4 regions of the Priestia sp. USM5 genome follow, and region 4 is predicted to be linked to each of the others. Evidence: predicted binding sites of a transcription regulator. Region 4 holds the regulator's gene; each other region holds the start of a gene.
What was found. Region 4 encodes LexA, which represses DNA repair genes until DNA is damaged. Its sites were predicted from a motif close to CGAACATATGTTCG; they were not measured.
Positions count from the first base shown of each region.

Region 1 (8,313 bases), 2.0 Mb from region 4:
TTCTTTAATGTCCCGATATCTTCTGAAATAAAATCGACTAATTCCGACCCTGACTTCGTTTGGATGGTTTGTTTTAGCTCTTTTATTGATGCTTGATTCTTCTTGATCAAGTCAAAAACGATCGTAAAGTCGTTTTCGATTTGTACCTTAGGTTTCGTAGGCGGCACGCTTTTATTGCTTTTACCGGAACTTTGATCATTAGATAAAAATTTTATGAAATCTCCTCGCTCTATTATGCTTGTAAGTGCGTCTTTCATGAGCGGATCATGCTGTCCCATGGCACCTAACATCATTTTTCTGCTGTCAGGTGAAGCCAGCATAGGGGTGACATCAACAAACAACCTTCCACCGGCTGTACGCATCGGTGCATTAGTCGTTAACAGAAAAAAAGACAATCCCAGTGGTTTCATGGCATCGGTCATCATTTGTTGGTGTCCAACAGATACATACACGTGATTTTCTTGATCAGCTGCTTCAGGAATTGGATATAAAGTAGTGATTGGGCGACTTTGGACAATGTAAAATGTATCATCAGCCAAGCACCATTCAATATCTTGAGGACAATCAAAATAAGCTTCAAGCTGTCTTCCAACGCGTTCTAATTGTAAAATTTGAGAGTCAGTGAGCGCTTGCGTTTTTTGCAGATCAAAATGAACTTCCTTGGTTTCTGTTCCACCTTCTTTTAATCCGTAGATAGCTACCTTTTTAGCTGCTATTTTTTTATCGACGATTTCTCCTTCTTGTACTTTATAGCAATCGGCAGATACCAAACCAGACACCAGCGCTTCTCCAAGTCCAAAGCCTGCATCAATGGATAACAGCTTTCGGTTAGAAGTAATTGGGTCAGCGGTAAATAAAATACCTGAAGCCTGTGGGAAAACCATTCGTTGAACAATAACCGATGCGTGCACTTGACTATGGTCAAATCCATTTTTTATCCGGTAGGTTACCGCGCGATTTGTAAACAGGGAAGCCCAGCATTTGCTAATGTGCTCAAGGATGGCTTCTTTGCCTCTGATATTTAAATAGGTGTCATGCTGACCAGCAAAAGAAGCATGTGGCAGATCTTCAGCTGTCGCACTTGAACGAACTGCATAAGCATGCTCTTCCCCAAACTGAGAGAGAGAATGAATAACTGCTTTTACAACGTCAGAAGGAATTTTTATTTCCATAATGGTTTGGCGAATTTTTTCGCTGATTTCACCAATTTGATCTCGATCATCAGCATTTAGCATCGTCAGCTGGTTCAGTAACGCTTGAAATGTTTCATTTTGTTCAAGAGCTTTTTGATACCCGGCCGCTGTCACACAAAATCCTTCCGGTACTTGTATTCCTTGAATTTTTGATAACGCGCCTAAATTTAAAGCTTTTCCTCCAACAAGTGAAAGCTGTGTATCTTTTATTTCTTGAAAGCTAAGAACTAAAGAGTTCATTCAACATCTCTCCTAACCGGTAATGTTTTATTGATTTTACCAGCAGTAAATGAGAATAAACAGTCTATATCGGCATTTTTTTATGTGGTATAATTAAAGTAGGAAGAGAAATACATACCTTTTTGTTTGCGGTTACATATTTAAAAGTTGTAATAAATAGCTTACCTAATTGATTCGTATCCTGTTTAAAGCAGGTAAGTATATGCCTAATAACGCTTCTATTCTTCCCTCCTCGTTTGACTGCAAGAGAATTTTTTTCAATGTTTTTAATCGCTTTATCTTCTCATACAGAATGAATTTCTTTTTACCCCTTCTTTCAGCTAGTCATCTGAAGAGTCTGGCCCATCAAATGACTAACTCTCTTTTTTGCTATTTTGAAACCATAGCGTTACGAATGTATCTCTTCGCTCGCTTTCTAGCAACTGTATAAACAATCATCTGCAGTACAAGCGCCGCAAGGCTTATGAGTACGATTTGCTCAACCGAAGTAACAGGCGAAAAGTATTTTTCCCATTTTGGATCAGGAAGTCTTAACGCGTTATAAAAATATGAAGTACTAAAAGAAACGATATTTCCTAAAATAAGTGACAAATCTGCTCTAATCAGCCCGCTTAGATAAGATAGTACGACTGTAACCATGGCCATGATTATATAGTTTATTTTTGAATCATCTTCAAAATCTTTTCGTATAGATAGATAAACATATGGAATGCAATAAATGGTAAAAATTATAAAAGGAAGTATTCTTCTCATATAGCAATCTCTCCAATATTTAGGATTCGACATAGTTCTCTATTATTATAAATGAACGAAGAGAATTTTTTCCAGTTTTTTGTGCACAGCGAGTGTAGAAATACCCATATGTATCATGATTGTTTGTAAAATCATTTCTTAAGGCAAAGTAAAAAGCACTCTTGTGAGTGCTTTTTTACAGCATATTTATTTAAGCAGCACATGTGTTTATTCAACTATTCTTTGTTTACTAAAGAATAGTGCGTCTTTGTATACTACCTCTTTTACTCTTGACTGTAGCTTTTTTTCTATCCCTGCTTTAGCATTTTCAAAACATACTTTAAAGCGGTAGTTAAAATATAAAAGCACGTTAACTCGGTTCTTCAGCAAGTACCCAAGGGACTTCTATCTCAAAATTCAGTTGAAGTACGGGTCTGGCAAATCCACCAGGGACAAATTCCAAATTTTTAGAAAAGCCAATATGTAAATTATTACTTATTTGGATTGCATCATCTGAATTTATAATTTCAAGAGGCGTTTGAAGAGATACCTTACCTACAAGATGATAACAGCCAATATAGAAGTGTAGCCCATTTTCTTGAGGATCAAAATGTGATAAGTGATTACATTGAGAAGGATTAATACCTAGTTGGTAAAAAAGCTGAAGCTCTATCTCTGATCTTGACTTCATAGCTTCATAGAAGTTTAGACAATATAGACAATCGCACAAATCCCACTTCTTCAAATACTGTTTTTTTGTTTCTTCAACATCAATTTCTAAAATCCAATTATTAATCTTTATAGTTTGATACATAGTCTTCACTTCCCATACTTAGGCTATTTAGAAGTTACCTTCAGCTGCAGAATTCTTTAGCTTAATTTATAAGCTGATTAGAAAGATAAATTATAACGAATTAGCAAAAGCATCTAATAATTCTTCACTTTTATCTTCTGAAATCAATTCCTACCATTAGTCTCTTCCTCTCTCTACATTCTTTCTAAGTTTAATAGATGCTAAAAAAGAGGACAGCTAGGTAGATATTAAACTACTATCTGTCCTCTTCTGACCGTACTCTTATCAAAATCTTTTAACGAAGCCATAATTAAGTAACATTTTCTACAAACTCTTCTAGAGAATCATACATTTCTAAAGCGTCCCATTCACCCATACCATGTTCAGCTGTAAAAACTGGATAATCTTCATTCGCTATATCAATAAAAAGCGGGTCACCGCCGATTTCTTCATCATACCCTATGACAAACCAGCTTTCTTGCCAATCTCCTTCTTGATTCCCTATAAGGGAATTGGCTTCTAGATCTTCTCTATAGCCTAATTGTCCATCTAAAAACTCGCTTTTAAGATAGATATAATAAGGAGTAGAAAGAATTTCTCCCACTTCATCTTCAAATTCTACTTTCACCGACGTACCTGGAAGTGCTTTAAGAATTTTATAGATTTTCTCTATATCCGGCTTTATCATTTGCTTCTCCCCTTTAATGATCTGTATGATTTATCGTGGCCATTACCCATTCTTCTAAGCTATCTGCTATTACTTCGCGCTGTTCCCAATCGTGCCAAAAGGTGATAATTTGGCCGACTTTTCCTCCTTCAGCCGGATCCAAGTCTATACAAATATCATCTCCTCCCCCATTCGTGGCAATCGAAATCCAACGCGGGTTCCACCACAATTCTTTTTTCACTGGTCCAACAGGTTCTACTTCTGGAAAATCTTCAAATTCTCCTCCGTCTAAAAGCTCTTTTAAGGTTTGCCACGTATACAGAATCTCCTCTAGAGGTAATAGAGTATAATTTTCAATAACTCCTATATACTCATCGCTCTGTCCATTATGTATCATTAACCAGTCTTTAAGGTTTTGGGGGAAGGTTAGTCCCATCTTTTGTTCAACCGCTGCAATTTCTGATTCAGCAGCTGCTTCGTTAAGTGTTCCTACTGCTTCTGGCCGATTTATTCTCAACCACTGTTCAAATTCATGCCAAACCTGCTTCATTTTAAAGGCCTCCTTATATAACATTACTAAATGAATCTATGAAAATGATCCTGTACTTTTTAAGCTTATACTAATTATGTATGGGAATCTTATGTAAATAAACTGTTTTATTACTTTCTACTACATGAAACGAACATCAATTAGCTCGCTTAACCTCATTTTATTCGCCTGGTTACCCCCCTCATCTATAAAAACAAATAATCCTCCTAGAGAATCAACAAACTGAATAACTCCTGTTTCTGTTATACACTGCCCATGCTTGTAATACGTCAGGTACACTTTTTTATGTGTATGAAGCGCTTCAATCAAAGTGAAATTAATCTGTTCCATTTGATCTTCTGTTAAAAAAGGTTGTGGTATTTCTGCTTGTTTTTTTATAATTTCCTGTAATCCTTTGTATTGCTCTGGCATAGTGGCGAACGGTCGCCATTTTTTCATTCCTCTGTTCTGCATAGCAGCTTCCTCCTTTATGCTTTATGACCTCCTAGAAGGCCGTTTCGATAACGAGCCGTTGAATGATCGAGATAGCTTGAGGCCCGTAGAACGCTATTCTTTCCATAACGAAGACGAATGTCATCGATCGTTTTTGCAAGTGCATAGGCTCTTTCCCGCTGATCAATATCCTCAAATAAGCTCATTTGTTCTTCTTCTTGAATGCGTGTGTTCGACAAGGAAATCCCAATGGAACGAATCGGCATTCCGCTATCATGTGTATGTAAGATGGTTAAACAATACGGAAAGATATCTTGGCTTAAATTCGAAGCTCTCCCCATTTTCTTTTGTCTTGAGAAGCCTCCACCTGTTTGTTTGCTGTAACCAATAGATAAATGAACAGTCTGAGCCACTACTTGATGCATGCGTAAACGAAAACATACATCGTCCAATAGCTCTAACAGCAATAACTCCACTTCTTTTCGGTTTGTATAATCATGGAATAGAATCTGACTTTTTCCAAATGAACGAGAGCTAGGAATGTACACATCAGAAATGCGACTGTAATCAATCCCATTCGCATGTTGATACAACTCTTCACCCAGAATGCCAAATTCTTTTTGTAACATCTCCTTTGAAGAAAGAGCGAGTTCTTTGATGGTGTGAATGCCTAACCGTTGTAAGCGTCTTTCCGTAGCAGACGAGATTCCCCAGAAATCCTTCATCGGATGAATGGACCACAGCTTAAAGGGAATATCCTCATACCGCCAATAAGCAACTCCTGTTGGGCTATTCTTGGCCTCATGATCTAAGCTCACTTTTGCCAGTAAGAGATTGGGACCGATTCCGGCAGTAGCTGTCAGCCTTGTTTTTTGATAAATCTCGTTGATGATTTTATAGGCTAATTCTTCTGGTGTTTTAGCGAATAAATGCAAAGAAGTTGTCGCATCAATAAACAACTCATCAATGCTGTACGCATGAAAGTCTTCAGGAGCCACATACTGTAACACCAAACTAGAAATATAGTTCGAAGCCTTGATATACCTCTCCATAGATGGATTCACGACATGGATATCTTTTCTTTTAGGAATATCGAAAAGACGGCTTCCCGTTTTGATTCCTTCTTTCTTTAGTAAGGGTGTGGCAGCTAACACAACCGATCCAGACCGTTTGATATCTCCTACTACCGCAAGCTTTGTTTTTAGCGGATTCAATCCCCGTATGACAGAAGAAACTGAAGCGAAAAATGCCTTCATATCGATGCATATAATGACTCTGTTTGGTAGCTGGGCATAATCCATTGAAAGAACTCCTTAGATAAAGAACGTTTGTTCTCTATTATATACGAACAAACGTTCTTTATTCAATGGAAATTCTAAATTTTTCCCGATTATTGTTACTGCAATATGATATATCTCTTTTTAATCAACTTACAGAAAGGTCTATATAACTATAAAAATAACAAATTATTATTTTTATGTATATTTTTGTTACATTTTCTGTTTTTGTATAGTATAATTTCTCATTGTTGACAAAATATGAAAAAGGGGAGAAAATCAAGTGGTAAAGAATCGAATTTTAGTTAAAGCCTTTTTATTAATGATTTTAGGTCTATTTTCGTTTAGCAGTATATCTTACGCAGATGAATGGAACGATGATGAATTTCAGAAGTTAGTTTTGGAAGAAAAAATTGAAGTATATGGATTAGATGAACTTAAAAATGCAGGGATTTTAGAGAACGATGCAATCAACAAAGTTACATATACTGCTTTTTTTGAAGATGGAGTTAGTTACGATATCAATTTACAAGTGACTACAAACACAAGTGGGGCTATTACGGCTGTTGTATCTGATGCTTCGACAAGTACTTTTGAAGCTTTAAAAAGAAGAGGTAAACCTAAAAAGGGAAAGAATAACACTGTTCCATATAAATTAAATGGTGGAATGAACAAATCAAGCTTTATCAATGAGCACGCATATGATAGGCATAAGTATAATCCAAAGAAAAAATCTACACCTAATGATACTCAATATGGTCGCAATGTTGATGTCAAAAAATTAAGAGAAGAAACTATGAATAATTACGATAATAAATGGTCACAAACTGATAAAAAAGGAAATACTCAAGTTTTTTACGCTAAACGTTTTGATTCTAATATTAGTACCTCAGATACTTCGACAAGAGATCATAGAGTTATAATAAATAAAAGCAACTCTGCAAAGAGTACGCAATTTCCACTAGCATTCTAATTGTGCTATAGATAAGGGGTAGACAACAAATGATTAACGTAAAAAAAAGCCAAGTTTTTATAGAGCTTGATATAGCTAATTGGGATAATACTGAGTTTGGTAGCACTTTGTATGAAATGTGTGAAACTAACAAAGAATATGAAAATGATTTAGTTGAAGTTCACCAAGTTGTTTTTCTTGGTAAACGAAAAAGCCAAGATCATTATTTAATCATTTTAAATATTACTCAGGATATAAACAATTTAGGTAAACCTGTAGAAAATTTATATAGATAATCTAAGAGGCTGGGCTTTGTCCCGGCCTCTTATTATATTCTAGTTCACATAAGTTTAATTATCGGAACCATACAAAAATATGAGCTCTTGGTATACAAGGGCTCTTTAACTTTCCATCTTTTCTTTACATAGTTATTTCGTCATTACATCATCTTCCTCAGTAACATATATTTTAAATCTTTATAAAACGCAATTTTATAACTTTCAATTGCTACTATGTTTTCATTCACAAGTGAAGCCTCTTCTTACTGTTCAATAAAACCTGCCTTAAATCATATGATTAATTCCACAACAAGTGGATTAATTTAATTAAAATAGAAAAAAATGATATTATTGGATATTAGGAGGTATTTATGTACAAATTTTTGATTTTTATTATAGTAGCGTTTTATATCGCTCATTATGTCGAAAAATACTTAAGAAAAAAGATGCACTTAGAAACCGATCCAGATATTTATAGAAAAAAAGTAAACAGGTGGCACTCAAGAATAGAAGTTGTACTATACATAATATTTTTATTTTCCCTAAGCTATTATAATCAAGTTCCTATGTGGATTATTTTAGCTGCTTTTTGTATTGTTTATCAGGGATTTAATATATTTATGGAATGGAAATTTGCAAGAGAAACAAAGGAACACCTTTTAGCCGTTATCTTCTTCTTCTTTTATTTAGCTTCTATAGGAGTTGGTACTTTGTTAAATGTATTTTAAATAGGAGTTGAATATTATTGCTAAAAACATTTTTATACCTCTTACTATTATTGTTAGTAGCATCTCTTATTACAAAGTATCTTGCTATAAAATTAAATGTTAAAGATGACCACGACACTGAAAAAATCATGTAAACAAGTGGCATAAATGGGTAGAAAAAAGTTTTTATATTGTTTTTATTATACTCTTTATTGCTTTTGAACAGCTTCCTATGTGGGTCATGTTAATTATTTTCTGTTTATGTTATTTAAGTTTCCGAATCTTTATGGAGTGAAGATATAACAGAGAAACTAGGGAATATTTAATATCATTTAGTCTCCTGATATATTTTTTAATAGCAATTATTATTGGAGCAATATTGAATGTTTTCTAATGGTTTATTTATACATACACAAAGAGCTATGTACGTTATAAAAAGCATAGAAAATAAATACACTATAATACATAAGAGCAGGTGGAAATAATTTTTAT
Region 1 is NZ_JBSGKN010000001.1:2,851,574-2,859,886, forward strand. It holds gene ppsA (phosphoenolpyruvate synthase) at 1-1,433, opposite strand, end outside; gene ACWATA_RS15290 (hypothetical protein) at 1,803-2,186, opposite strand; gene ACWATA_RS15295 (hypothetical protein) at 2,536-2,979, opposite strand; gene ACWATA_RS15300 (SMI1/KNR4 family protein) at 3,269-3,646, opposite strand; gene ACWATA_RS15305 (SMI1/KNR4 family protein) at 3,660-4,175, opposite strand; gene ACWATA_RS15310 (YolD-like family protein) at 4,296-4,628, opposite strand; gene ACWATA_RS15315 (Y-family DNA polymerase) at 4,643-5,908, opposite strand; gene ACWATA_RS15320 (hypothetical protein) at 6,168-6,857, shown strand; gene ACWATA_RS15325 (hypothetical protein) at 6,887-7,132, shown strand; gene ACWATA_RS15330 (DUF4181 domain-containing protein) at 7,486-7,842, shown strand.
Region 1: a site for LexA is predicted at 5,953-5,966, ahead of ACWATA_RS15315 (Y-family DNA polymerase). Genes of this name have one in related genera too.

Region 2 (8,313 bases), on a different contig from region 4:
GTAAGCGTGTATTAGCATTAGGCGTGGGATTAACGATTATTACAATTGTTGCTATTTTTTATCCTCCTGCCGCTGTCGCTGTTGTTATTCTAGCGATCATAGGAAGAGAGTGGATTCGTTTGCAGCAGCGTCGAAGCGATGAAAAAGCGCCCGCACTATTTACTAAGCGTACACAAGGTTTGGTTGTGTTAGGAATCATCCCTCATTCTCCGGCAGAGAAAATGGGTTTGAAAGTAGGAGAAGTGATTATTAAAGTAAATGGAATCGCTATATCTGAAGTCCATAAATTTTATGAAGCATTACAAGTGAATAACCGTGCTTTTTGTAAGCTAGAAGTTATTGACGAAAATGGAGAAGTTCGCTTTACTCAGCGAGCATTGTATGACAACGAACATCATGAACTAGGTATTTTGTTTGTACACAATTATACAAAACGTAATTCACAAGCTGGTTAAAAGACGGATAAAAAGGAGAAATGTTTGTGGAAGTCAAAACGATTGCCGCAGTTTTTCTACCCGCCATATTGCTTGTTCTGTTTGCTAGAGTAACATATAACCTATATGTTGCCACAGCGCTGACGCTTTTGTTGATAGCTGTTTCTGTATATAAAGGGTACGCAGATTATCCGCTTATTATTTTAATAGCTTTACTTTCAGCAGCCATTGGTTTTATATATGCAAAAGGCATGCTAGCAGCTGGAAAATAAAGATTGTTGCTTTGATGATAAGTGAATCGTCCTATTATCAAAACTTACGCAGAAGCTCTCTACGAAATGTGGAGAGCTTTTTTATGTCGAAAAACGAGTTAGAACTCATAACACTGTTGTTACGGTTCCATCGATAAATGAGTATAATTAAATTAATTATACAAATATGTTTGTAAATAAAATAACTTAAACAATTTTGTGTAAATTATTTTAAATACGTGTACAAATATGTAGTTAGGGTATAGAAAAATAAAGAAATTAATCTGAAAATTATATTTATTTTGATTTTTAAAAATAGAAGGAGGTTTAGTATCGATGGAAGTGTTAATGAGAACGATGTTTCAGTCGCTTGGCAAAAATCATTCAATGAATAAATTAGCTAAAAAGTATGGATTGCGGATGGGGGCAGCTCGTTTTGTTGCTGGAGACTCAATTGAATCAGCAATTCAAACATCCAAGGAGCTTAACAATGGTGGGAAAGTTGTGACACTCGATCATTTAGGCGAATTTGTTTTTACAGAAGAGGAAGCTAGGTTATCTACGGCCATGTGCATTCAGACACTAGAAGCCATTGCAGCATCGGGCGTTCAATCAAATTTATCATTAAAGATGACTTCTTTAGGATTGGATATTAGCAAAGAGCTTTGTATGGAAAATATGCGCAGAATTCTACACACAGCCAGAGTGAATGATATTTTTGTTCGAATTGATATGGAAGACTACTTGCACTGCCAAATCTCCCTTGATATGTATAAAGAATTACGCAAAGAATTTGATAATATTGGAATTGTGATTCAAGCGTATCTTTATCGTACAGAACAAGATATGAATGACTTACATCAATATCAAGCCAATTTACGTCTGGTAAAAGGAGCTTACAAAGAATCGCCAGAAGTATCGTTTCCGGAAAAGAAAGACGTAGATGAAAACTATAAAAAAATCATTAAAATGCATTTATTAAATGGACATTATACAGCTGTAGCAAGTCATGATGAGGAAATGATTCAGTATACAAAACGATTAGTAAGAGAAAACGGCATTTCAAATGATCAGTTTGAGTTCCAAATGCTTTATGGAATTTGCGTAGAGCTACAGGATCGTCTGGTCAAAGAAGGATATAAAGTCAGGGTTTATGTTCCTTACGGAATTGATTGGTTTGGGTATTTCATGAGACGCCTAGCCGAACGCCCCGCCAACGTATGGTTCGTATTAAAAAATTTCTCCAAATAAGTTCAGTCCAAGAAACATAAAAAATTCGACACAAGTATCCTGAGCTTCGTGTCGAATTTTTTAATTAGTTTAATCCGTATTCTTTGATTTTGTTATAAAGGGTGCCGCGCGAAATGCCAAGCAGATCTGCTGCTGCACTTTTGTTTCCATAGGTTTTTTGAAGAGTCTCTTCTATTAGCCTAGCTTCTTGGAGAGAATCTTCTTCTTTTTGAACTTCTGTGAAAGAACTGGCATCCTTCAGATTGTCAGGAAGGTGCGTAAGGGTAATCAACGACTGATCACTAAGAAAAATCATTCGTTCAATCGTATTTCTCAGCTCGCGAATATTTCCTGGCCAATCGTATTGCATAAAGGCTTCGAGAACTTCAGAGCTGATGAAAGGAGCCTTCTTTTTATACTTTTTACTAAATTCCTGTACAAATTGCTGCGTTAATGCTTCAATGTCTTCTTTATGGTCTCGAAGCGGCGGAATGATAATATTAATGACGGTCAGCAAATAGTAAAGATTTTCATGGAATTCACCGGCTTTTAGCAACTCTTCCAAAGGCGTCGTAGTAGAGGCTACAATTCGGGTTTGGACTTGAATTTCTTCCGTGCCTCCAACGTGATAAAAGGCTCGTTCTTCCAAGTAACGGAGAAACTTAACTTGAATTTCAAGAGGCATTTTATCAATTTCTTCAATAAATAACGTCCCGTTATGAGCCTGCTCCAGTTTTCCTGCAATGGTCGTTGGATCTTCTGAAAAGACGTCTTTTTGATGACCAAAGAGTTCAATTTCCAGAAGTCCAGATGGAATAGTGGCGCAATTTAAAGATAAAAAAGGTTCTTTATGTTTGGATCCCCCGTAGTGGATGGCCTGAGCCAGCATTTCTTTCCCAGAACCAGGTTCTCCTGTTAATAAAATAGGCATATCTGTAGATGCCACTTTTTTGGCAATGTCAACGGCTTGCTTAATTTCAGGACTGATACCCGCAAAAGAAGAAAATGGATTATCTTTCGGAATGAGAAGAGATACATCAATTTCTTCATTTAGTCTTACAATATTGGTAATGTCATGTTCGGTTGCGACTCCACCTATGACTCGGTTGTTTCTTATAATAGGAGATGCATTGATGAGCACGTGAGTTTGTTCATTAGGACGATGATACGTTCCGCGCACAGGACGCCCTTCATTTAGAATCGTATGTAGAATGATGGATTCATCTTTAAAATGCTCTCCGATTTTTCTACCAATAATATCATCTCTCTGAATCTTATACGTATGTTCCGCAGCAGTATTCCACAAGATTACATTTCCTTCATGATCGACCGCTGTCACTGCATCATTAATGGTTTCTGCCAATGTATCAAAATAGGAAGCTAATATCTCATTTTGGCTATGCAAATGTGTAATCCACTGTGAAGGTGTTACAAGTCCTATTGTGGTTTCTTGGTTTTCTGCTTGAATGAGGACTGGTCTATTCCAGTTTGTGTTGGCTTGTAAATTGGCTAACGTAGAAGTAGAAGATGAAGGCCAATTTGTGTCCGCTATTACTTTTTTAATGGACGATGCCTCGTCATGACCTGTTAAAAGGTATCGTTCATCTTTTTGTATTACATAAAAGGTACTTGCTGTGACTACAACGAAATCATAGTTGGAAAGTTCAGATTTCACTTTAGCTAAAGAAGTTGATTCTTCAACTGTTATAAAGGAGTTATTTATAAGAACTTGATCAACGCTTGCCATACTAAACCCCTCTCAGTACATATTTTTTATACTGTATCATAATTTAGAAATTGGCGCAAAAGCCTATCTTTTTCAAACAATTAGGCAGCTTACTTTCTTTTATTGCTTTCATCTAAAGAGTTGTATTCCCCTCGAAAAGGGTAGTATAAGAATTTAGTGGGTAATAAAGTAACAGGGTAAAAAATCAAAACAAACAAACACTATATAAGATTAATACTCATTAGTTTCATTTATGAGTATAAAGTGATAAAATACGAATATCAGTTCGTGTTTTCGGTTTTTACATATCGTAATAAAAATATATAAAACAAGAAAATAGAAACGGAGGCCTTCATTTGAAAGATCAGTTTGAATTAGTATCCCCATATCAACCGCAAGGTGATCAGCCAAAGGCAATTGAAAAGATTGTGAAAGGAATTAAAGAAGGTAAGCAGCATCAAGTATTATTAGGTGCTACAGGAACGGGAAAAACCTTCACTATGTCTAATGTTATTAAGGAAATAAATAAGCCGACATTAATAATGGCTCATAACAAAACGCTTGCTGGTCAATTGTACAGTGAGTTTAAAGAGTTTTTTCCTAATAATGCAGTCGAATACTTTGTCAGTTACTATGATTACTATCAGCCTGAAGCTTATGTACCTCAAACAGATACATTTATTGAAAAAGATGCAAGCATTAATGACGAGATTGATAAACTTCGTCACTCGGCAACTTCTGCTCTTTTTGAACGAAAAGATGTCATTATTATTGCCAGCGTATCCTGTATTTATGGATTAGGGTCTCCGGAAGAATACAAAGAAATGGTCGTATCTCTTCGAGTAGGAATGGAAAAAGAACGCAATCAGCTGCTTCGTACGCTAGTGGATGTACAGTACGAAAGAAACGATATTGACTTCAAGCGCGGAACGTTCCGCGTTCGCGGTGATGTTGTTGAGATTTTTCCTGTGTCTCGAGATGAACACTGTATTCGCGTGGAATTTTTCGGGGATGAAATTGACCGCATTCGCGAAGTCGACGCCTTAACAGGAGAAATTATTGGAGATCGTGAACACGTGGCTATCTTCCCGGCATCTCACTTCGTCACGAGGGAAGAAAAAATGCGTGTGGCCATTCAAAACATTGAAAAAGAACTAGAAGAACAGCTAGAGAAGTTAAAAGAAGCAGGAAAGCTTTTAGAAGCGCAGCGCTTGGAGCAGCGCACTCGCTACGATCTAGAAATGATGAGAGAAATGGGATTTTGTTCAGGAATCGAGAATTATTCTCGTCATTTAACGCTTCGTCCGGCTGGTTCTACACCTTATACACTGCTGGATTTCTTCCCGGAAGATTTCCTTCTTGTGGTGGATGAATCCCACGTTACCATTCCTCAAGTTAGAGGAATGTATAATGGAGACCAAGCGCGTAAACAAGTGTTGGTGGACCATGGTTTCCGCTTGCCGTCTGCATTAGATAACCGTCCGCTTAAATTTGATGAATTTGAACAGCATATTAAACAAATCGTCCATGTTTCAGCAACACCAGGTCCTTACGAACTTGAGAAGGCGCCTGAGGTGATTGAACAAATTATCCGTCCAACGGGATTATTAGATCCAAATATTGAAGTTCGACCAATTGAAGGGCAGATTGATGATTTAATTGGAGAAATTCACGACCGGATTAAGCGAAATGAACGAGTGCTCGTCACGACGTTAACAAAGAAAATGTCTGAGGATTTAACGAACTACTTAAAAGAAATTGGCATTAAAGTTCAATATCTTCACTCTGAGGTGAAGACGCTCGAGCGTATTGAAATTATCCGAGAGCTGCGGCTTGGAAAATATGATGTGCTCATAGGGATTAACTTACTCCGTGAAGGTTTAGATATTCCAGAAGTTTCGTTAGTAACCATATTAGATGCGGACAAAGAAGGATTCTTGCGTTCAGAACGATCGCTTATTCAAACCATCGGACGTGCTGCGCGAAATGCTAATGGACATGTCATTATGTATGCAGATCGCATCACAAACTCCATGGACATTGCTATCAATGAGACCAAGCGTCGTAGAAGTATTCAAGAAGCTTACAACGAAGAGCATGGTATCACACCGACAACGATTCAAAAAGAAGTTCGAGGCTCAATTCGTGCAACAGTAGTAGCAGAAGATACAGAAACGTATGAAGAAGCACCGGCATTTGATAAACTCAATAAAAAAGAAAAAGCAAAGCTCGTAGAAGAAATGGAACAAGAAATGAAAGAAGCAGCCAAAGCGCTTAACTTTGAACGCGCAGCTGAGCTTCGTGACTTGATTCTAGAATTAAAAGCGGAAGGGTGATAAAACATGGCGATGGAAAAAATCGTGGTAAAAGGTGCACGAGCCCACAATTTGAAAAATATCGATATTGAAATCCCGCGAGACAAATTAGTGGTATTAACAGGGTTGTCAGGTTCTGGTAAATCTTCTTTAGCTTTCGATACAATCTATGCTGAAGGACAAAGACGTTATGTCGAGTCACTTTCGGCGTATGCAAGACAGTTTTTAGGTCAAATGGATAAGCCAGATGTAGATTCGATCGAAGGATTGTCGCCTGCTATTTCAATCGATCAAAAAACAACGAGCCGAAACCCTCGTTCAACCGTCGGAACTGTGACCGAAATCTATGACTATTTGCGCCTTTTGTTTGCTCGTGTAGGAAAGCCGATTTGTCCTAATCATGGAATTGAAATTACGTCTCAAACGATTGAGCAAATGGTAGATAGAATTTTAGAGTACCCTGAACGTACAAAACTTCAAGTACTGGCCCCTGTGGTATCTGGCCGAAAAGGCACCCATGTAAAAGTATTAGAAGATATTAAAAAGGAAGGGTACGTTCGCATTCGAGTAGACGGAGAAATGCGTGAAATAACAGAAGAAATTGAACTGGAAAAAAACAAAAAGCACTCCATTGAAGTAGTGATTGATCGCGTTGTTGTCAAAGAAGGTGTAGCCGCTCGTTTGTCGGACTCTTTGGAATCAGCTCTTCGCCTTGGAGATGGGAAAGTAATTATTGATGTAATAGGTGAGGAAGAATTACTTTTTAGCGAGCATCATGCTTGTCCAAAATGTGGCTTCTCCATTGGAGAACTTGAGCCCCGCATGTTTTCATTTAATAGTCCGTACGGGGCGTGTCCAACGTGTGACGGTTTAGGAACGAAATTGGAAGTGGATAAAGATTTAGTGATTCCTAACTATGACTTAACACTTCATCAGCACGCAATTGCACCTTGGGAGCCAACAAGTTCTCAATACTATCCGCAGCTGCTTGAAGCCGTATGTACACATTACGGCATCGACATGGATGTGCCGGTTCGAGATATCCCGGAACATTTATTTGATAAAGTATTATATGGCAGCGGTAAAGAAAAAATTTATTTTCGCTATGAAAATGATTTTGGCCAAGTAAGAGAAAATCATATCGAATTTGAAGGTGTGCTTCGGAACGTAGAACGCCGTTATCATGAAACAAGTTCTGATTATATCCGTGAGCAAATGGAAAAATACATGGCTCAGCAAGCTTGTCCAAAATGTAAAGGAAATCGTTTAAAACGCGAAAGCTTAGCGGTGCTTATTGACGAAAAGCATATAGGAGATACAACACGCTTTTCAGTAAAAGAAGCATATGACTTTTTTGAAAGTCTCAGTTTATCTGAAAAAGACATGAAGATTGCGGATATGATACTGCGTGAAATTCGTGAGCGTCTAAGCTTTCTCATTAACGTGGGACTTGATTACTTAACATTGAACCGCTCTGCTGGAACTCTTTCAGGAGGGGAAGCGCAGCGCATTCGCTTGGCTACTCAAATCGGTTCTCGTTTGACGGGGGTTCTTTATATTTTAGATGAACCTTCTATCGGTCTTCATCAACGTGACAACGATCGCTTAATTCGCACAATGCAAGACATGCGCGATATTGGAAATACGTTGATTGTTGTAGAGCATGATGAAGATACGATGATGGCAGCTGATTATTTAATTGATATCGGACCAGGAGCCGGCGTACACGGGGGTGCCGTTGTTTCTCAAGGCACGCCTCAGGAAGTGATGGATGATGAAAATTCCTTAACGGGTCAATATCTATCAGGAGAGAAGTTTATTCCACTTCCAGCCGAAAGACGTTCGATAGATAAAGATCGGATGATTGAAATTATAGGAGCAAAAGAAAACAATTTAAAAAATGTAAAAGCAAAGCTTCCGTTAGGTGTATTCACAGCTGTTACAGGTGTATCTGGATCAGGTAAGAGTACGCTTGTAAATGATATCCTTCACAAATCATTGGCGCAAAAGCTGCATAAAGCAAAAAGCAAAGCAGGAGAACATAAAGAAATCAAAGGCATTGAACATTTAGATAAAGTCATTGATATTGATCAGTCTCCCATAGGCCGTACGCCTCGTTCAAACCCTGCAACCTATACGGGTGTATTTGATGACATTCGAGATGTATTTGCCCAAACAAACGAAGCAAAAGTGCGCGGATATAAAAAAGGCCGCTTTAGCTTTAACGTGAAAGGCGGCCGATGTGAAGCTTGTCGAGGAGACGGTATTATTAAAATCGAAATGCATTTCCTGCCAGATGTATACGTTCCTTGCGAAGTCTGCCACGGCAAACGATATAACCGGGAAACTTTAGAAGT
Region 2 is NZ_JBSGKN010000002.1:164,235-172,547, forward strand. It holds gene ACWATA_RS25165 (PDZ domain-containing protein) at 1-455, shown strand, start outside; gene ACWATA_RS25170 (DUF2198 family protein) at 476-706, shown strand; gene ACWATA_RS25175 (proline dehydrogenase family protein) at 1,022-1,936, shown strand; gene ACWATA_RS25180 (sigma-54 interaction domain-containing protein) at 2,001-3,662, opposite strand; gene uvrB (excinuclease ABC subunit UvrB) at 3,998-5,977, shown strand; gene uvrA (excinuclease ABC subunit UvrA) at 5,984-8,313, shown strand, end outside.
Region 2: a site for LexA is predicted at 3,917-3,930, ahead of uvrB (excinuclease ABC subunit UvrB). Genes of this name have one in related genera too.

Region 3 (8,313 bases), 1.1 Mb from region 4:
CGCTCACTCCGTCTAAAAAGACATCTAATCCAAAGACCATATGATTTAATCCGGCAAAGCTAACTTGTACCCGGCTTTCGTCTACTTCTAGCGCTTTAGCAATCCCTATACGAATACCGATTGGCACGTTGCATAAGCCCACTACTTTTTTATGATTGCTATAGCGTAAAATGGCTTCTGTCACCATACCAGCTGGATTCGTAAAGTTTACAAGCCACGCATTTGGACATAGTTCTTCTATATCTTTCACAATACTTAAAATCACAGGAATTGTGCGCAGCCCTTTAAATAAGCCGCCCGGTCCATTTGTTTCTTGCCCAATCACGCCGTATTTTAACGGAATTCGTTCATCTTTCATTCTGGCGTCTAACAATCCTACACGAAATTGTGTAGTGACAAAGTCGGCATCTTTTAACGCTTTTCTTCGATCCAAGGTAAGATGAATATCAATTGGGACTCCTGCTTTTTCGACCATTCGTTTTGCCAGGTTTCCAACAATCTCTAGCTTTTCTTTTCCTTCTTCTACATCTACTAGCCAAAGCTCTCGTACAGGCAGCTCGTCATAGCGCTTAATAAATCCTTCGACAAGCTCCGGCGTGTAGCTTGAACCTCCGCCAATGGTTACAATTTTAATTCCTTTTGTCATTTGAATCCCTCCGCTATAATGAATGATTTAAAAAATACGTTATACAATACTTTGCTGTTCTTCTTTTACCGGTGAACGATCACGATCTATAGAAGCTCCGATTTCTTCTATAAGCTTTTGTTTGTCCCACATTTTAAAGAATGGAAAATAGACACCAAACGATACCACCATTAGCACAAGCTGCAGAACAGCCCCTGATATGCTTCCTGTAATTAAGTAGCCGCTAATCACCGGCGGCATTGTAAACGGCGTGACAATTCCTATTGGCTTTGCAACGAGGCCGATATCCATCGATACATACGTAATAATGACCGATAGAAGTGGTGCTAAAATAAACGGAATAATCATAATCGGATTTAATACGATAGGCATTCCAAAAATAACAGGTTCGTTAATATTAAAGAAGCCTGGTCCGATGCTTAATCTTCCTAGCTGCTTCATTTGCTGGCTTTTTGCAAACAGCACCATCGCCAGCACAAGAGAAAGCGTAGTGCCGGACCCTCCCACAAACACAATATCGTTAAATTCATTCGTTACAATATGCTTTACTGGCTCACCAGAAGCAAGAGCGGTTGCGTTTTCCGTTGTTAGCGTAAGCCATACAGGCGTCATGACAGAACCAACAATCGTAGCACCGTGTAGCCCTGTACTCCACATAAGAGTAATTAAGATAAAAATCAGAATCGTACCGACTAAGCTTGTACCAATATGAGTTAAAGGCTGCTGCAGTAAAACCGTCACGACATTATGTAAATTCCCGAAGTCTCCGACGTTTTCTACAAGCAAACGCAGCCCCCATATAACCATTACAGCGCCAAATCCCGGTATTAAAGCTGAAAATGAACGAGCGACAGCTGGCGGAACGGTTTCTGGAAGCTTAATCACAATATTTTTTTGAATAATCTTCCGGTAAACTTCTGTTGCAATAATAGCTATAACCATCCCCACAAAAAGACCTTTACTTGTAAACATAGCCGTTTGGTAAGCTGTTTCGACCATAGCCGTTCCATCTGCGTTTTCTCCAATCGTATACGAAACAAAAGGTGTACCGACAAAGAAAGCAGCTAAAGACACTGCACCTGAAGCAAGTGCATCCACTTTATACGATTCTGCTAAGCGATAGGCAATCCCGAACGTAGCTACTAAAGCCATAATTTCAAACGTTCCTCTGTACGGATATAAAATGCTTGCTTTTAGCTTAGGATGTTCTGTTAAAAAATCTGTGTAGGCTTGAAAAGGTAAATTGGCTAAAATTAAGAAAAGTGAACCGATAATAATAAGCGGCATCGTCAGGACCATACCGTCTCTTAATGCTTGAAGATGACGCTGCTGAGCAGCTTTGCCAGCAAGCGGCATAATATATGTTTCAAGTACACGATTCATTTTGCTCAATTGATTCCCTCCTATTTCGAAACTAACTGCTCAGCAGATTTTAGCACTTCTTCTCCGTTACACATTCCGTAATGAACCGGATTAATAACCTCTACTGGAATTCCTTTTTCCTCTCCTAACTTTTTCATTTGAGGAAGCAAGTAGCGCACTTGTGGACCTAAAAGTAAAATATCTGCATTATCGATATGATTTCTAACCGCGTCTCCTGGCACTGCCCAGATTTTGCACGTCGTCTCTTTTTCTTTTGCGCTTTTTTCCATTTTAGTCACTAACAAACTTGTAGACATCCCTGCTGCGCAGCATAGTAAAATATTCATTTCCAATTCCCCCTTGATCAGTGATTGATTAACATCCATAAGTGAGATAAGTATCTTGCTAAGATGTTTTCTTGTTACCTTCACTATATATTGAAAACGCTTTCAATTAAACGCAATATTTTTCCGTTACCAAAGGAAAAATATTGTTTGAATATTCTTTAAATTAAGAGAGAAAGGGATTGTAAATCAAATTGAATTGTGGTAGATTCTTAAAAAAGATAAGCAGCTCACCCATCTAGGTAAGCTGCTTATCGACCCTTATTATAACCCAGTAGAAATTGTCTCCTGATGTGAGATTCCTAAGATGGTTACTTCTTGTATACTTATATTATCTGCAAGAGAAAGCGCATATATCTGATCACTTTCTTTTCCTTTGTACGATCTTTCTAGCTGTTCGTCAGGGCCTGTATGCGGCTGTAGCTTCACACTTTGCAAGCTCTTAAACGTATAGCCTTTTGTTTCTTCGCTAGTAAAGTCTCCAAGAAGGAACCCTTTTTTATCATTGCTTACTTGTATTTTTGCATATTCGGGCGTTTTGTTTCCGTTGATAAGGATTTGTTCTATTTCGTGAAATACAGCTTCTTTTCATTGTCTTTTTCATACACACGCATCTGCAAATTTCTTACAAGATCCTATCAACTCTTCTTTTTTAGCAAGCTGACAAATCCACTCTTCAGGAAGGCCATCCAGCTGATAATATGCTCCTGCCATAGTACCGGTAATAAAGCCTATTGTGTCTGTGTCTTCTCCTAAATTCACAGCGGTAAGTACAGCTTCTTTGTAGTCATCACTTTGCAGAAAAGACCAAAGAGATGCTTCTAGCGAGCTGACAATGTATCCAGTTGACCCGATTTCATTTCTCGCTGCGTGCGGCAAGCTTAGGTTTAACACTCGTTCATACGCAGTGAATTCTGCTTCATACTCCGTACCTGTTAAATGCTTTTCACAGATATTCACAGCTTTTTCATATGCTTCAAAAGGCTCGTTGCCGTCAAGAAGACAAATAAGCAGCTCCACGTATATAATGCAGCCAAGCGTAGAGCGCAAGTGGCGGTGCGTGACGTGAGCAATTCTTTCTATTTCTTCTTTTCTTTTTGTAAAGCTAGGTTCATCACATAGTGTAAACGCAAGCGGGGCAATACGCATAAGCGCTCCGTTTCCGTTGTCGTATTCAGCGCTTCCTCCCCACTCTTCTTTAGGAAGCCCGCTTTTATAGCGGCGAATCGCTTCGCTTGTTGCGATGCCAATATCAAACATTTCTCCGTACGGCGTCCAGTAGCCATCCGACCAATAGTTCGCAAACTTTTGCATCAAATCATATTCATCTTGTTTTTCTAGTAGATTATCAATCAAGCACATCGTCAGAGATGTATCATCTGACCACGTTCCTTCAGGCTGGTTATACGTACCGTAGCCGGTCATAGTTGTGATCCGAAATGAATCGCGTTTTTTAAACTCAACTGGAACGCCTAAAGCGTCTCCGACAGCTCCTCCTAGAATTATAGAAAGGACTTTTTTATGTAGCGTCATGCAATCAACTCCTTTCTATTATTGTAATTGTTTGATTTTGGAATTTGCAAGAGATCTCTTGCCTAGATGCTTTTTCTTCTTTATAAAATAGGAAGAAATATAAAGACATTCCTTCGTACTTCTCTAAAAACAATTGACCAACAAGAACAAACGTTCTATAGTAAATATATGGAGGTGAAAACGATGCGACCTGAACTTACAAAAGATTTACTTATCAAAGACTTTACCGATTTTTACTGGCTCAAAACCGAGCTGCAGCAATTTTGCCGAGAAAACAACATGAGCCCGTCTGGATCTAAAATGGAACTTTCAAAAAGAATTGAAGTGTTATTAACGACCGGTGACACTCAACAAATAACAACGCGACCTAAAAGACGCTCGTCCTCTAAAACACAAGCGCCGCTAACATTAGATACCTTCATTGGGGAAAATCACCGCTGCAGTCAAAAAGTACGGACTTTTTTTAAAGACGCCATTCATCCTACGTTTCATTTTTCCACATATATTCAAAACTACTTTAAAGAAAATGTAGGGAAAACCTATCGAGATGTGGTAAAAGCGTGGCATGAAGAAGAAAAACGAAAAAAGCAGCCTTCTTATCAAAAAGAAATTGCGCCTGAGTTTGAATACAACCGCTTTATTCGCGATTTTTTTAAGGATCCGAAAAACAATGGAAAAAGCCGCGATGATGCAATTGCGGCGTGGAAGCATTTAAAAGTTCAGCCTGGAAGCAATCAATACCGCTCTTAAATCAAACTCTACATATAAAGACCATTAAAACACCACCTCAAGAAAAGGTGGTGTTTGTGCACGCCTGTAGATTTCTTCACATACGCATGTGCTGTTTGTTGCAGCGTAAAATCTTTAGCTATAAACGGACTCTTTTTTAATTAAACCAAGCGTCTGTGAAGTAGACGCATGAATTTCGTTAAAGAAGTCTGGATGATCAACTAACGACATGCCATAGGAAGGAATCATTTCTTTTATCTTTGGCTCCCACTTGTTCATGTTTTCTGGGAAGCATTTTTCCAATACTTCAAGCATAACGTGAACCGCCGTCGATGCACCAGGCGAAGCGCCAAGAAGTGCAGCAACCGAACCATCAGCGGCACTTACAACTTCTGTACCAAACTGAAGCGTTCCTTTTCCTCCGGCTTCCGTGTCTTTGATTACCTGCACACGCTGGCCTGCTACAACGATATCCCAGTCTTCGCTTTTCGCGTTCGGGATAAACTCACGCAGTTCTTCTACACGTTTTTCATTTGATAACAGCACTTGCTGAATTAAATATTTTGTTAACGCCATTTCTTTGACGCCTGCTGCTAGCATGGTTAAAATATTATTCGGCTTTACAGAACTGATTAAATCCAAGTTTGAACCAGTTTTTAAGAATTTCGGCGAGAAGCCGGCAAATGGACCAAACAACAGCGTCTTTTTGTTGTCAATATAGCGTGTATCAAGGTGCGGAACCGACATTGGCGGAGCTCCGACTTTGGCTTTTCCATATACTTTCCCGTGATGCTGCGCAATCACTTCAGGGTTATTGCATACCATAAATAATCCGCTTACTGGGAATCCTCCAATATGCTTGGATTCAGGAATACCTGTTTTTTGAAGTAAAGGCAAGCTTCCGCCTCCACCTCCGATAAAGATGAACTTTGCCGTGTGGTACTCAACTTTGCCGCTGTCTACATCTGCGACTTTCACTTCCCACATACCGTCACTTTTACGTTTAATATCTTTTACACTTCGTTTGTAATGAACGTGAACCCCTTTATTCTTCAGATGGTCAAACAACATGCGTGTTAAAGCACCGAAGTTTACGTCTGTTCCCGAATCAATTTTAGTTGCGGCAATTGGTTCATTTGACGTGCGCCCCTTCATGATTAACGGAATCCATTCTTTTAGTTTGTCAGGACTGTCGGAATACTCCATTCCTTGAAACAACGGATTGTTTGACAGCGCTTCAAAACGCTTTTTCAGAAACGATACATTTTTTTCCCCTTGTACCAAACTCATATGCGGAATTGGCATGATAAAATCTTGCGGATTGCGAATCAACTTGCTGCTTACCAGATAAGACCAAAACTGTCTTGACAGCTGAAACTGCTCGTTAATTCGGATCGCTTTCGTTATATCTATAGATCCATCAGCTTTTTCTGATGTATAGTTTAGTTCGCACAGCGCAGAATGGCCCGTCCCTGCATTATTCCATTCGTTCGAGCTTTCTTCCCCTGCGTCTGCGAGTTTTTCAAATACTTTAATGTCCCATTCAGGTGCTAACTCTTTGAGTAATGATCCCAAAGTTGCGCTCATGACTCCGGCACCAATTAAGATAACGTCTGTTTTTTTCTGTACGTTGCTCATTATAACCTTCCTCATCCCCTATATTTGTAAAAAGATGTAGGCGCTCCTGCTTACGTAGTAAAAAAATTCAGGTGCGACCTAAGAACACACCTTTTTCTGTCTCACTTATAACTATATCACAGTATAATTGTCTGATGATTATAAACTATTCAAAAATGATAAAAAAGTGAGAAAATCGCCCACAAATTCCAAAAAACTTATTAAATTCCGTCTGCATTTTCTTTTATTAGTAAACTTTTATACCTACTTCTAAGTGGCAAAGCATCGATCAATAAAATAACAAACTATTCCAAAAATTCAGCTTAAAAACCAAAATAACTGTCTTGAAAATTTCACCTACTATAACTATACTCAGCCCAAAGAACAATCAGCACTATAAATAGAAAAGCCTTCATTCTTTTTGACTAGCTATACGTAGGTGTATTCATATATGTATAGAGCACCAGCTTATCCAGGTGCATTTTTAGAAAAATAAGTATATATTGCAATGACTAATTTCCAGCCCATATTGCAAGTTACAATATCTATGTCATATAACATACCATGAAATAAGTGAATAAGTAAATGATTATTCAGAAATTTATGTTATAAAACCTAACACGTATGTTGACTTTTACATAGACTATATTTGAATATTTAAAAGAAAACCCTCCAAATTTTGACGAGTGACATATTGTTATACGCTCGAGCATTTTTTTGATGAAGCATTTCCACAAAAATACCCCTTAGAGACTTTAGCAAATCAACGTGCACTTACAAAAAGCTTTTCAATCATGTAATTTACTTAAAAAATCCGTAAACGTATCTGCGATGTAAAATACATTGCTCCTTGCACGTTCTTCCACTTGTTCTTCAGTTAAACCTTTCTCTTGCATTAACACTTCTTTTTCAGCAGCATTTTCATGTTCCCAAAATACCACAATCGGATTGTCTATATTATTTTTACAATCTAAACAAAATAAATTTCCAGCGGGATCATTCGCAATAGGAAAAACCTTTTTCGAAAGCATAGGTTTATATAGTTCATATTTTTGAACAATGTACTTACTGCTTTTCTTATCAAAGCTAAATAAACTACCAAAACAACGCTCTACGTTGCCTACATTAAATTCTTCTGGTAATACGCTAGCACCTCCATTTATTTTTACACAATCAATATAATCTTTAGGTAAGTGGAATCCTAATTACCTTCCACTTTCTTCAACCTCATTTTCTGATACTTCTCAATCAGCATATTCCCACTCTAAATCTTTTCTCATCTAATTCCTCCTTATAAATACGGATTATTCCATAACTCCAATCAGAAATGGATATTTAATTCTTCACGAATCGATTTTTCTAGATAGTCTTCAAAGCTTCCGGCTAGAACTTTTTTTCCGCCAAAGTCAAAATCAACTATGATGATTTCTTTATTAGGATATTGAAAGCCTACTGGATTTCCCGCACTGTCTACTCCAATCACAACAAAATGCTCGTATCCTTGACAAAGAATATTTCTGAACTGTATAGATTTATCTACAAATGACGGTGTAGACACAAACTCTGCCTCTCTTAACCCTAAAACAACCGCTTCACCAATTGCCCCCGAACCATACCTCAAAAGAAATTTTTTAAAGTCCTCTGGAAGTTTCACTTTTAGCTTAGCTTCAGCTTGTGTCACTTCCTCACTAGTAACAGCACCGCCAAAAGCTTCAGGGTACATTTCCAACTCTTGGTCCACTGCTTTTAATAATTCGATCTTCATTCCATTCCTTCCCTTTCTGTAGATGATGATTTAATTCTTTTTTGTACATACTCTTGTTATCTTTGTAAGCGCAGGCTAGAAATTAAATCTTCTAAGGAGTTTGCAATTTTTTTAAAACAACCTCGTTCAAAATTTTCTAATTCTACTCTGCCGCTGAGATTATCGATCACAACTACCAAACCATTGCCTTCTATACCTATAGGAACCTTATCAAGCTTATCGCGATTTCTTTTATATCCCTTTAAGTTCCTTTCAAACGTATCCAATTCCACATTTGGTAATACAGCTTCTAACGTGATGTAATGGCTATCCAGAAA
Region 3 is NZ_JBSGKN010000001.1:1,938,783-1,947,095, reverse strand. It holds gene ACWATA_RS10650 (6-phospho-beta-glucosidase) at 1-646, opposite strand, end outside; gene celB (PTS cellobiose transporter subunit IIC) at 686-2,038, opposite strand; gene ACWATA_RS10640 (PTS sugar transporter subunit IIB) at 2,050-2,355, opposite strand; gene ACWATA_RS10635 (hypothetical protein) at 2,617-2,781, opposite strand; gene ACWATA_RS10630 (ADP-ribosylglycohydrolase family protein) at 2,953-3,885, opposite strand; gene ACWATA_RS10625 (DUF6434 domain-containing protein) at 4,069-4,635, shown strand; gene ACWATA_RS10620 (malate:quinone oxidoreductase) at 4,750-6,252, opposite strand; partial or broken gene ACWATA_RS10615 (SMI1/KNR4 family protein) at 7,020-7,511, opposite strand; gene ACWATA_RS10610 (SMI1/KNR4 family protein) at 7,553-7,996, opposite strand; gene ACWATA_RS10605 (SecY-interacting protein Syd) at 8,053-8,313, opposite strand, start outside.
Region 3: a site for LexA is predicted at 4,029-4,042, ahead of ACWATA_RS10625 (DUF6434 domain-containing protein). Genes of this name have one in related genera too.

Region 4 (8,313 bases):
ACAGTGTACTAGACCATACGCTATTATACAATATTTCCGTTCCAATTTCCTTAAATAATTACACAAATTTTCTTGTTTTCACAGGCCTCAGCCAGCCGTATTCATCCGTTCCATAATTCACTGCTAAAAAACAAGGATCTAGCTTGCGTAATACTTCAAAAAAAGCTGTCTCAGCATCAACATTGCCATCTCCTTCAATTGTTATACAGCGATTCGTTAATTTTATAGATGCTCGACTTTTTTTATGAGGATATTCCAGCACAAACGTCTCTTGATGAGTAAAAAAATGAGGATAATGAGAAAACGCCTGAAGTAATTCTCGTTGAATAAATGAATTGGGCAGTTGGCGAGTAATGTAATGAACTTGTTTTTGTAAATGCGTTTCCTGCAAGTGACGTTTCATTTTATATTCAATCAGCAGCTGATAAATGAGCTTTTCTCTTCGAAAATAGGATGATGCAACTTCTTCCTCCATTAAATATACTTCATACGTTCTCACGATTCATCCTCCCTTTCGGCTCGTTCTTTTTTGTACCATTATACCGAATGGTGTACGCAATGCTTGTCTATCGATGAAAAAATTTCTTTGTTTTTTTGTCGAAAAAAAAGAGCAGACCATAGGAGTCTGCTCTTTCTTGTGAAAAAGAATTATGCATTAAGCAAGCTTTTCACTTTTGCTACTACATTTTCAACTGTAAAACCAAATTCTTTCATGATTGTTTCACCAGGAGCAGATGCACCGAAGTGATTAATACCAAGAACTTGTCCCTCGTCTCCAACATAGCGTTCCCAGCCAAGTGTAGAAGCCATTTCAATACCTAAACGTTTTTTCACTGATTTAGGGATAACACTTTCTTTGTACTCAGCAGATTGCTCTTCGAAACGGTCCCATGCAGGCATACTTACTACAGATACATCAATGCCTTCTGCAGCTAATGCTTTTTGTGCTTCTACTGCTAGGCTTACTTCAGAGCCTGTTGCAAGTATTAATGCATCCGCTTGGTCTTTACCAGCTTTAGATACAACGTACGCGCCTTTAGACACGCCTTCGTATGCATTTTCTTTTGTACCTTCAAGCGTTGGCAAGTTTTGACGAGTCAATACAAGCGCCGTTGGGCGGTCAGTTGATTCTAATGCTAAGCGCCATGCAGCAGCTGTTTCATTTGCATCTGCAGGACGAACCACTGAAAGACCTGGCATTGCACGAAGTGATGGCAATTGTTCAATTGGCTCATGTGTTGGGCCGTCTTCTCCAACTGCGATACTGTCATGTGTGAATACATATGTTACAGGAAGCTTCATTAAAGCTGCTAAGCGAATTGCTGGGCGAAGATAATCAGAGAATACAAAGAATGTTCCTCCGAATACTTTTACACCGCCGTGTAGAGCCATACCGTTTAATGCAGCTCCCATTGCAAATTCACGTACACCGAACCAAATATTACGTCCGCTGTAATCAGCTGCAGTGAAGTCTTCTGAACCTTTAATCATTGTTTTATTTGACCCAGCTAAGTCAGCTGAACCGCCGAAGAATTGAGGTACAGCTTGTGCTACTGCGTTTAATACTTCTCCAGAAGAAGCACGGCTAGCTAAGCTTGAACCCGTTTCGTATGCTGGAAGCGTTTCTTCCCAGCCTTCCGGTAACTTTCCTTCTACTGCTAGTTCAAATTGACGACCTAGTTCAGGATATTTTTCTTTATACTGTGCAAATACATCGTTCCATTCGTTTTCTTTCTTTTGGCCATCTTCAGCAATTGTAGCTTTGAAGTGAGCATACACTTCTTCTGGCACATAGAAATCTTCTTCAAATGTCCATGCATAAGCTTCTTTTGTTAATTTTGTTTCATCGGAACCTAATGGAGAACCGTGCACGCCAGAAGTACCCGCGTGGTTTGGAGAACCAAATCCGATTGTTGTTTTTACTTCAATTAGCGTTGGGCGTGTTAAATCGCCTTTTGCTTCTTCAATTGCGTTTGCAATCGCTGTCAAGTCATTGCCGTCTTCAACGCGAATTACTTGCCATCCGTAAGCCTTGAAACGATCTTCTACGTTCTCAGAGAACGAGCGATCTAAATCTCCGTCTAAAGAAATATCATTTGAATCGTATAAAACAACTAAGCGTCCTAATTTTAAGTGTGCCGCTAATGAAGCTGCTTCAGCAGATACACCTTCCATTAAGTCTCCGTCACCACAAATACCATACGTAAAGTGGTCTACAATTTCTAAACCTTCTTTGTTGTATGTTTCAGCTAAATGACGTTCTGCCATTGCTTTACCAACAGCCATTGCAATACCTTGTCCTAGTGGACCAGTTGTTGCATCAACACCTGCTGTATGACCGAACTCTGGATGACCTGGTGTTTTGCTTCCCCATTGACGGAAGTTTTTAAGGTCTTCAATTGATAAGTCATATCCAGCTAAATGAAGCAAGCTGTATAATAGTGCCGATCCGTGTCCTGCTGATAATACAAAGCGGTCACGGTTGAACCAGTTTGGATTCTTTGGATTGATGTTCATAAATTTTGTCCACAATGTATATGCCATTGGAGCAGCTCCCATTGGCATACCTGGGTGACCTGAATTTGCTTTCTCAATCGCATCGATTGATAAAGTACGAATTGTTGCAATCGAAAGATCTTCAATACGTTGTGTCATACTCTTCATTCCTTTCAAAACTATGTACATATGTTATCATACTAATGATTTGCTTATTTGTACAATACTTGAACCAAAAAAATTTCCACTTTTACAGTTTTTGTGTGCCTTATTAAAAATATACAAAAAACTAGAGGGAACTCTCCCTCTAGTTTTACTAGAACGTCTTAGTGAAGACGCTTCTTTTTGCTCTCTTTTAACTTCTTAGGCGTAACATCTTTACCTTCCTCGTCCACAACTTTAATCGTATGAAGGTGGTTTGTCATAGATTGTCGGAAAACTTTTAAATATTCCTGACGTAGCTCTTGCTGTTCTTTCGCTTCAGATTCTGTCAGACCTTCAGCCTTTGCCTTTTTTGAAAGAGCATTAATACGAGCAAGTTTATCTTTTGATAGCATATAAAACCTATCTCCTTATAATCAATAATTAAAATTACCGAACCGTTCCGGCAACATGTAGTCATCTTACTAAATCTCTTTCGTTTTATCAAGAGATTGAGCACTCTCTTGATACTCTTGATAGCGACGATGTACCGTTGCTTTTGAAATATTATAACCAAAACCTTTTAGCGTAACTGAAATTTCAGCAAAGGTTAAGCCGTTATGACGAAGGCGGACAATTTCTTCAATCGGCGCTTCTTTTTTTTCTCTTCCTGAGTTAACTCCTTGATTTTTTAAATTTTGCTGCGGACGATAACCGTTTTCTACGGCTCTTTTCATTCCTCTTTTAATTTTAGCGTTATGTAATTTCCGCTGATGCTCTTCCACTAAGCTAATAATATCTAACACCATCGAATCAGATTCTGAAAGCTGAAGCTGACCTTGATGACTAATCGTATAGATCGTAGCATTTTCTTTATGAAAAGCATGAAGAAGCGCAATTCGGGCATTTCCTCTGCCTAATCGCGTTTCGTCTTGAATGAGCAGCACAGATATTTTTTCTTCTTTCATTGTATGAAGAACATCCAATATACCCTCTCTGTCTACGTCATATCCGCTTGCTTTTTCCATTACGACTTTTTTTACGTTTAGATGGTGAAGATCAGCAAGCTTTTTTAATTCTTCTTGCTGGCGCTGTAAAGATGTTTCTTGGGTTTTTTTATCCGTACTTACACGGCAATAAATAATGGCGTCCACTTTTATCACGACCTTTTCGGCTTCTAACAATATTCAGGAACGGCCGTTACACACTACTGTTCAATTGCCACTTGATTATGTAACTCTTTTTTTAAAACAGGAATATATAATTTATCTCCAGGAGATAAAGACTGGGCAGTGTCTGAGTTTAGATCATTGACGTCTTCAACCCATTTGACAAATTCATTGGTGGTCAAATGATGGTGATTATGATACTTGTTGGACAAGTCCCAAAGCGTATCTCCTTTTGTAATAGTAACCGTTGAATATTTGTCTAAATCTACTTTATCCGCTCCTAAAACCAGCGTCAATACATATGTAAGTGCAGCGATAACTGCAAAAAAAATAGCGTAATGTTTCATAGAATGTAAGAATTGGTGCATATTATGATCCCCCTATCAGAATATATGTTCTTATTTTATTGAGAACATTTGTTTCTGTCAATGGAATTCTTCGAACTTATGTTTGTATATTGACACATCACGTGGTATAATTCACCTAAAGAATAGCTAAAATCGAGGTGAAAAATATGAAGCTATCAAAACGTCAACAAGACATACTAGATTTTATTAAGCACGAAGTAAAATTAAAAGGTTATCCGCCTTCTGTTCGTGAGATTGGGGAAGCGGTGGGATTAGCCTCTAGCTCCACTGTACACGGGCATTTAGCTCGTTTAGAAAGTAAAGGGTTAATTCGCAGAGATCCAACAAAACCAAGAGCAATCGAAGTTCTTCAACTAGACGAAGTAAACATCCCTAAAAGCAATGTCATTAATGTTCCTGTTATCGGTAAAGTAACAGCGGGTCTTCCTATAACAGCCGTTGAAAATGTGGAAGAATATTTCCCTCTTCCAGATAAATTCGTTTCTCCAGATGATCATGTATTTATGCTTGAAATTATGGGAGAAAGTATGATTGAAGCAGGTATTCTAGATGGCGATATGGTAATCGTACGTCAGCAGCAAACTGCTAATAACGGAGATATTGTGGTCGCTATGACCGAGGACAACGAAGCAACGGTAAAACGTTTCTTTAAAGAAGAAAATTTCGTTCGTTTACAGCCTGAAAATTCAACGATGGCGCCTATTATTCTTCGCCACGTAACGATTTTAGGAAAAGTCACTGGTGTATATCGCACGATTCACTAATCACACACTGTATGTAAAACCAACTAATCATGATGTTAGTTGGTTTTTTACGTTTGTTTTCTAAAAAAATTGGCATATTATAAATGATACGTCGAATCATTACAGGCAGGTAGAGCGGTTTTTATAAAGCCTGTTTTACCTTTTACTTTCTGTCTGCATTTTTTCGACTCTCAAAAAAAATACAACCGACTATAAGAAGGATGTAGTTTATGACCAATACACCAAGGAAAACAGAACCATTTCAAACTATTATGCCTACCAAAGCAATGAACATGTTTCTTTTTCCTTTTTCCTTTGATCGAAAAAATAAAGAGCAGCTTGTTCATGCACTAGAAGCAAATATGTTTGAGTTTTTTTCCATTCAAAACAAACATGTAGAAAAAGAATACTACGGAGAACAGTATTACGTATCTCATGATAGCTTGGATCAATATTTTCTTCCTTACATTGAATGTATTCTATTTCCTGATTCGTGCGAAAAAGAAGGCTTGCTTCGATTTTCAAAAAAAATAGACCATACCGTTACGCTACAAACTTCCTCCACCACCGTGTCTAGCAACGTGCTGTCTGTGGATGTTTTTTTATGTCCTTTTGAAATTGGGGTCATGACCATTCGCACTGAGATGAGTCATAATCATTACACCTATGATGACATTTTAGAATTCATGAATCATTTTCGTGTATTAGAACCGAAGCTTGCTGAAGAGCATGGATCCACCATTACCTATGAACATCATCGCTATAGCAAAGTACAGGATTATATTTTTTCACAGCTCGCGCCATTTTTGAACGAACACATCAAAAAAGAAGCGACGCGTGAACAGCACGTCGGGAGTCTTCCTTATTTTATCGATGAACGGATGTTTGTATTAAGTTATGTAACGGTAAATCAAGAGCAAGAGATTAACTCCACAACTTTATTTCGTACTGGGCAGCTAAATAGCTATACGCCTGACGGGAAACCGTTTATCTCTGCACACAACCATGAGTATATTAAAACGTATAATACCAAACACGTGTATTCCAGATGGGCTCCTGAAACCTATTACGTTATAACAGACCATGTGTTTTCGTGTATTTCTAAATCGACAGACTCTAAAACGGATCAGCTTTTGATGAATCATCTATTTGGCCAACATTACTATAATTTATTTTTGCATTTTTTCTATAAAATCGTGTTGCTAAAACTATCCTATGAGTATTCTCAGCTCACGTTTCATAAAAATTCAGAGGGCATCGAGCGACTAATTCGCTCTATTACTGTATTTTCAGGTAAATATTTATTTTTAGAAATTAGCTCTCGCACGGAAGGTCAAGAGTTTTCTGAGCTCTTTAAAAAAATCTTCCACATCAATTCTCTTTATCAAGAAGTCAAAGAAACCCTTGGTACTTTGTATCAAAATCAAGAGAAAATCGCGGCCAAGCGTCACAATTACTTATTATTAATTTTAACGATTTATACCGTTCTTTCCGGTATTTACGGAATGAATTTAGTTATTAGCAAGCTAAAGGGAAACATCAATTGGGATAGTATGAAGCAGTTTTCTATCTTTGAATATATCGCTTTAATAGTAGCTTTATCAGGAATTCTGATCAGCATTAGTCTCGGAGTGAGTTCCCTATGGAATTTATTAAAAGATCGATTTAAAACATAAAAGCTGTTCGCATCAGAAAATACATTATAAAAAAGAAGAGATTGAGACATAACTAAACCAAGCAAGTCTAAAGGGAAACAAATGAAATAAATAAGCTAGCAGGGATTGCTTGTGACATCGCAGTTGATTTCCGTGCAAGACTTCGCTTTCCGCGGGCGGCCGGTGAGCCTCCTCGTCGCTTGCGCTCCTGCGGGGTCTCACCCCTTCCGCTTTTCCCGCAGGAGTCTTCGTCTTGCCCTCCAATCAACTGCTGGAAAGAACTAAACAAATGAAACCTACGTGCACCATAAAAAACGAACCACTAATCAAACAAACATGATGATTAATGGTTCGTTTTTCGCTTCGACTAAAATCCTTTTTTCCCAACCTCTTTTATCTATTACTAAATCACTGCCTACTCCACTGAACCTTTTATTACACGTTGTGCCGCTGTTGTAATTTCAGAACAATCTAACATTATACTCTATAAGAAAAATATATACAAAATAATAAAATATGGTATCATAGGGTAGGAATTTTGTACCTTATCTTTGAAATAATTTGCAGGAGGTAATATGCTTAACTCATTTTTATCCAAAAGCCTGATTCTTTTATGTGTCATGATTCTTACATGGTCTCTATGGGGCAGTTATAGTGCGATGACAAATTCATTGGACTTAAAAGGCTTGGCTTTAAGTAATTCATTTATTATTGAAGGAATATGTATCACTTTCCTTGTCATTTTTCTAATAGCTATTGCAAGTAGATACATGAACAAAACTGTTTTTTTTATTTCACTGATTGTTTTGACCTTAGGTGTTCGATTAGCATGGATGCTTTCTGTTCAAACACCTGTAAAATCTGACTTTCTTGTCATGTTAGATGCCGCACGTAATATCGCAAAAGGAAATTATGAATTTAACCAAAGCGTTTATTTCACTACATGGGTATATCAGCTAGGCTTTTCATTCTATGAATCTATTGTTATTCGCTGTTTTGGAGATAGCATTTTTACATTAAAATTGTTAAATATTTTTTATTCTACTGGAACCGTTATTTTTATTTATCTAATTGGCGCTAAAGTATTTAACGAACTTGCTGGGAGAATGGCAGCTTTCCTATATGCGTTCTACATTCCGAACATTCTCTACAGCTCAGTGTTAACCAATCAGCATTTAGCTACTTTTTTATTTTATGCAGCTTTTTACCTTATTATAAAAAGATTTGCTCATAACAAGTTTAGCTGGCTTTATATTGGTCTTCTATTGTCGTTAGGAAATTTAATGCGCCCTCTGGGACCCATTATTATCGTTGCTGTTTTCATTTATTTCATCTTGCAAATTCTTCAACCTTACATTAAAGCGAAGGATGCTGCTGAGTTAAAAACTCGTCGAAAGAAAATAGGAAAAAACCTCGTAGGCGTACTGGCTACTTTTTTTATTGCAAATGCGCTGATCAACTACTCTTTTGTAGCGAGCGGTATTTCTAAATATCCTTTAAGTAACAGAGATCCTTTATGGAAATTCGTTATTGGCTTTAATTATGAAACAAGCGGTTCTTATTCTTCAGAGGATGCTAGTCGTTTTATGGGTATGCCAATTGGAGAAAAACGAGCTGAAGCAGAAAAAGAAGTAATTAAAGAGCGAGTAGCAGATAAAGAGCAACTTTTAGATCTCTTTCACATTAAATTCCTGAATATGTGGGGAGGAACGGATGCATCTACATTTTGGAGTATTTCATT
Region 4 is NZ_JBSGKN010000001.1:810,719-819,031, reverse strand. It holds gene sirA (sporulation inhibitor of replication protein SirA) at 59-499, opposite strand; gene tkt (transketolase) at 649-2,655, opposite strand; gene ACWATA_RS04180 (DUF896 domain-containing protein) at 2,823-3,053, opposite strand; gene ACWATA_RS04175 (YneB family resolvase-like protein) at 3,123-3,791, opposite strand; gene yneA (cell division suppressor protein YneA) at 3,845-4,174, opposite strand; gene lexA (transcriptional repressor LexA) at 4,321-4,938, shown strand; gene ACWATA_RS04160 (magnesium transporter CorA family protein) at 5,148-6,593, shown strand; gene ACWATA_RS04155 (hypothetical protein) at 6,661-6,861, opposite strand; gene ACWATA_RS04150 (ArnT family glycosyltransferase) at 7,148-8,313, shown strand, end outside.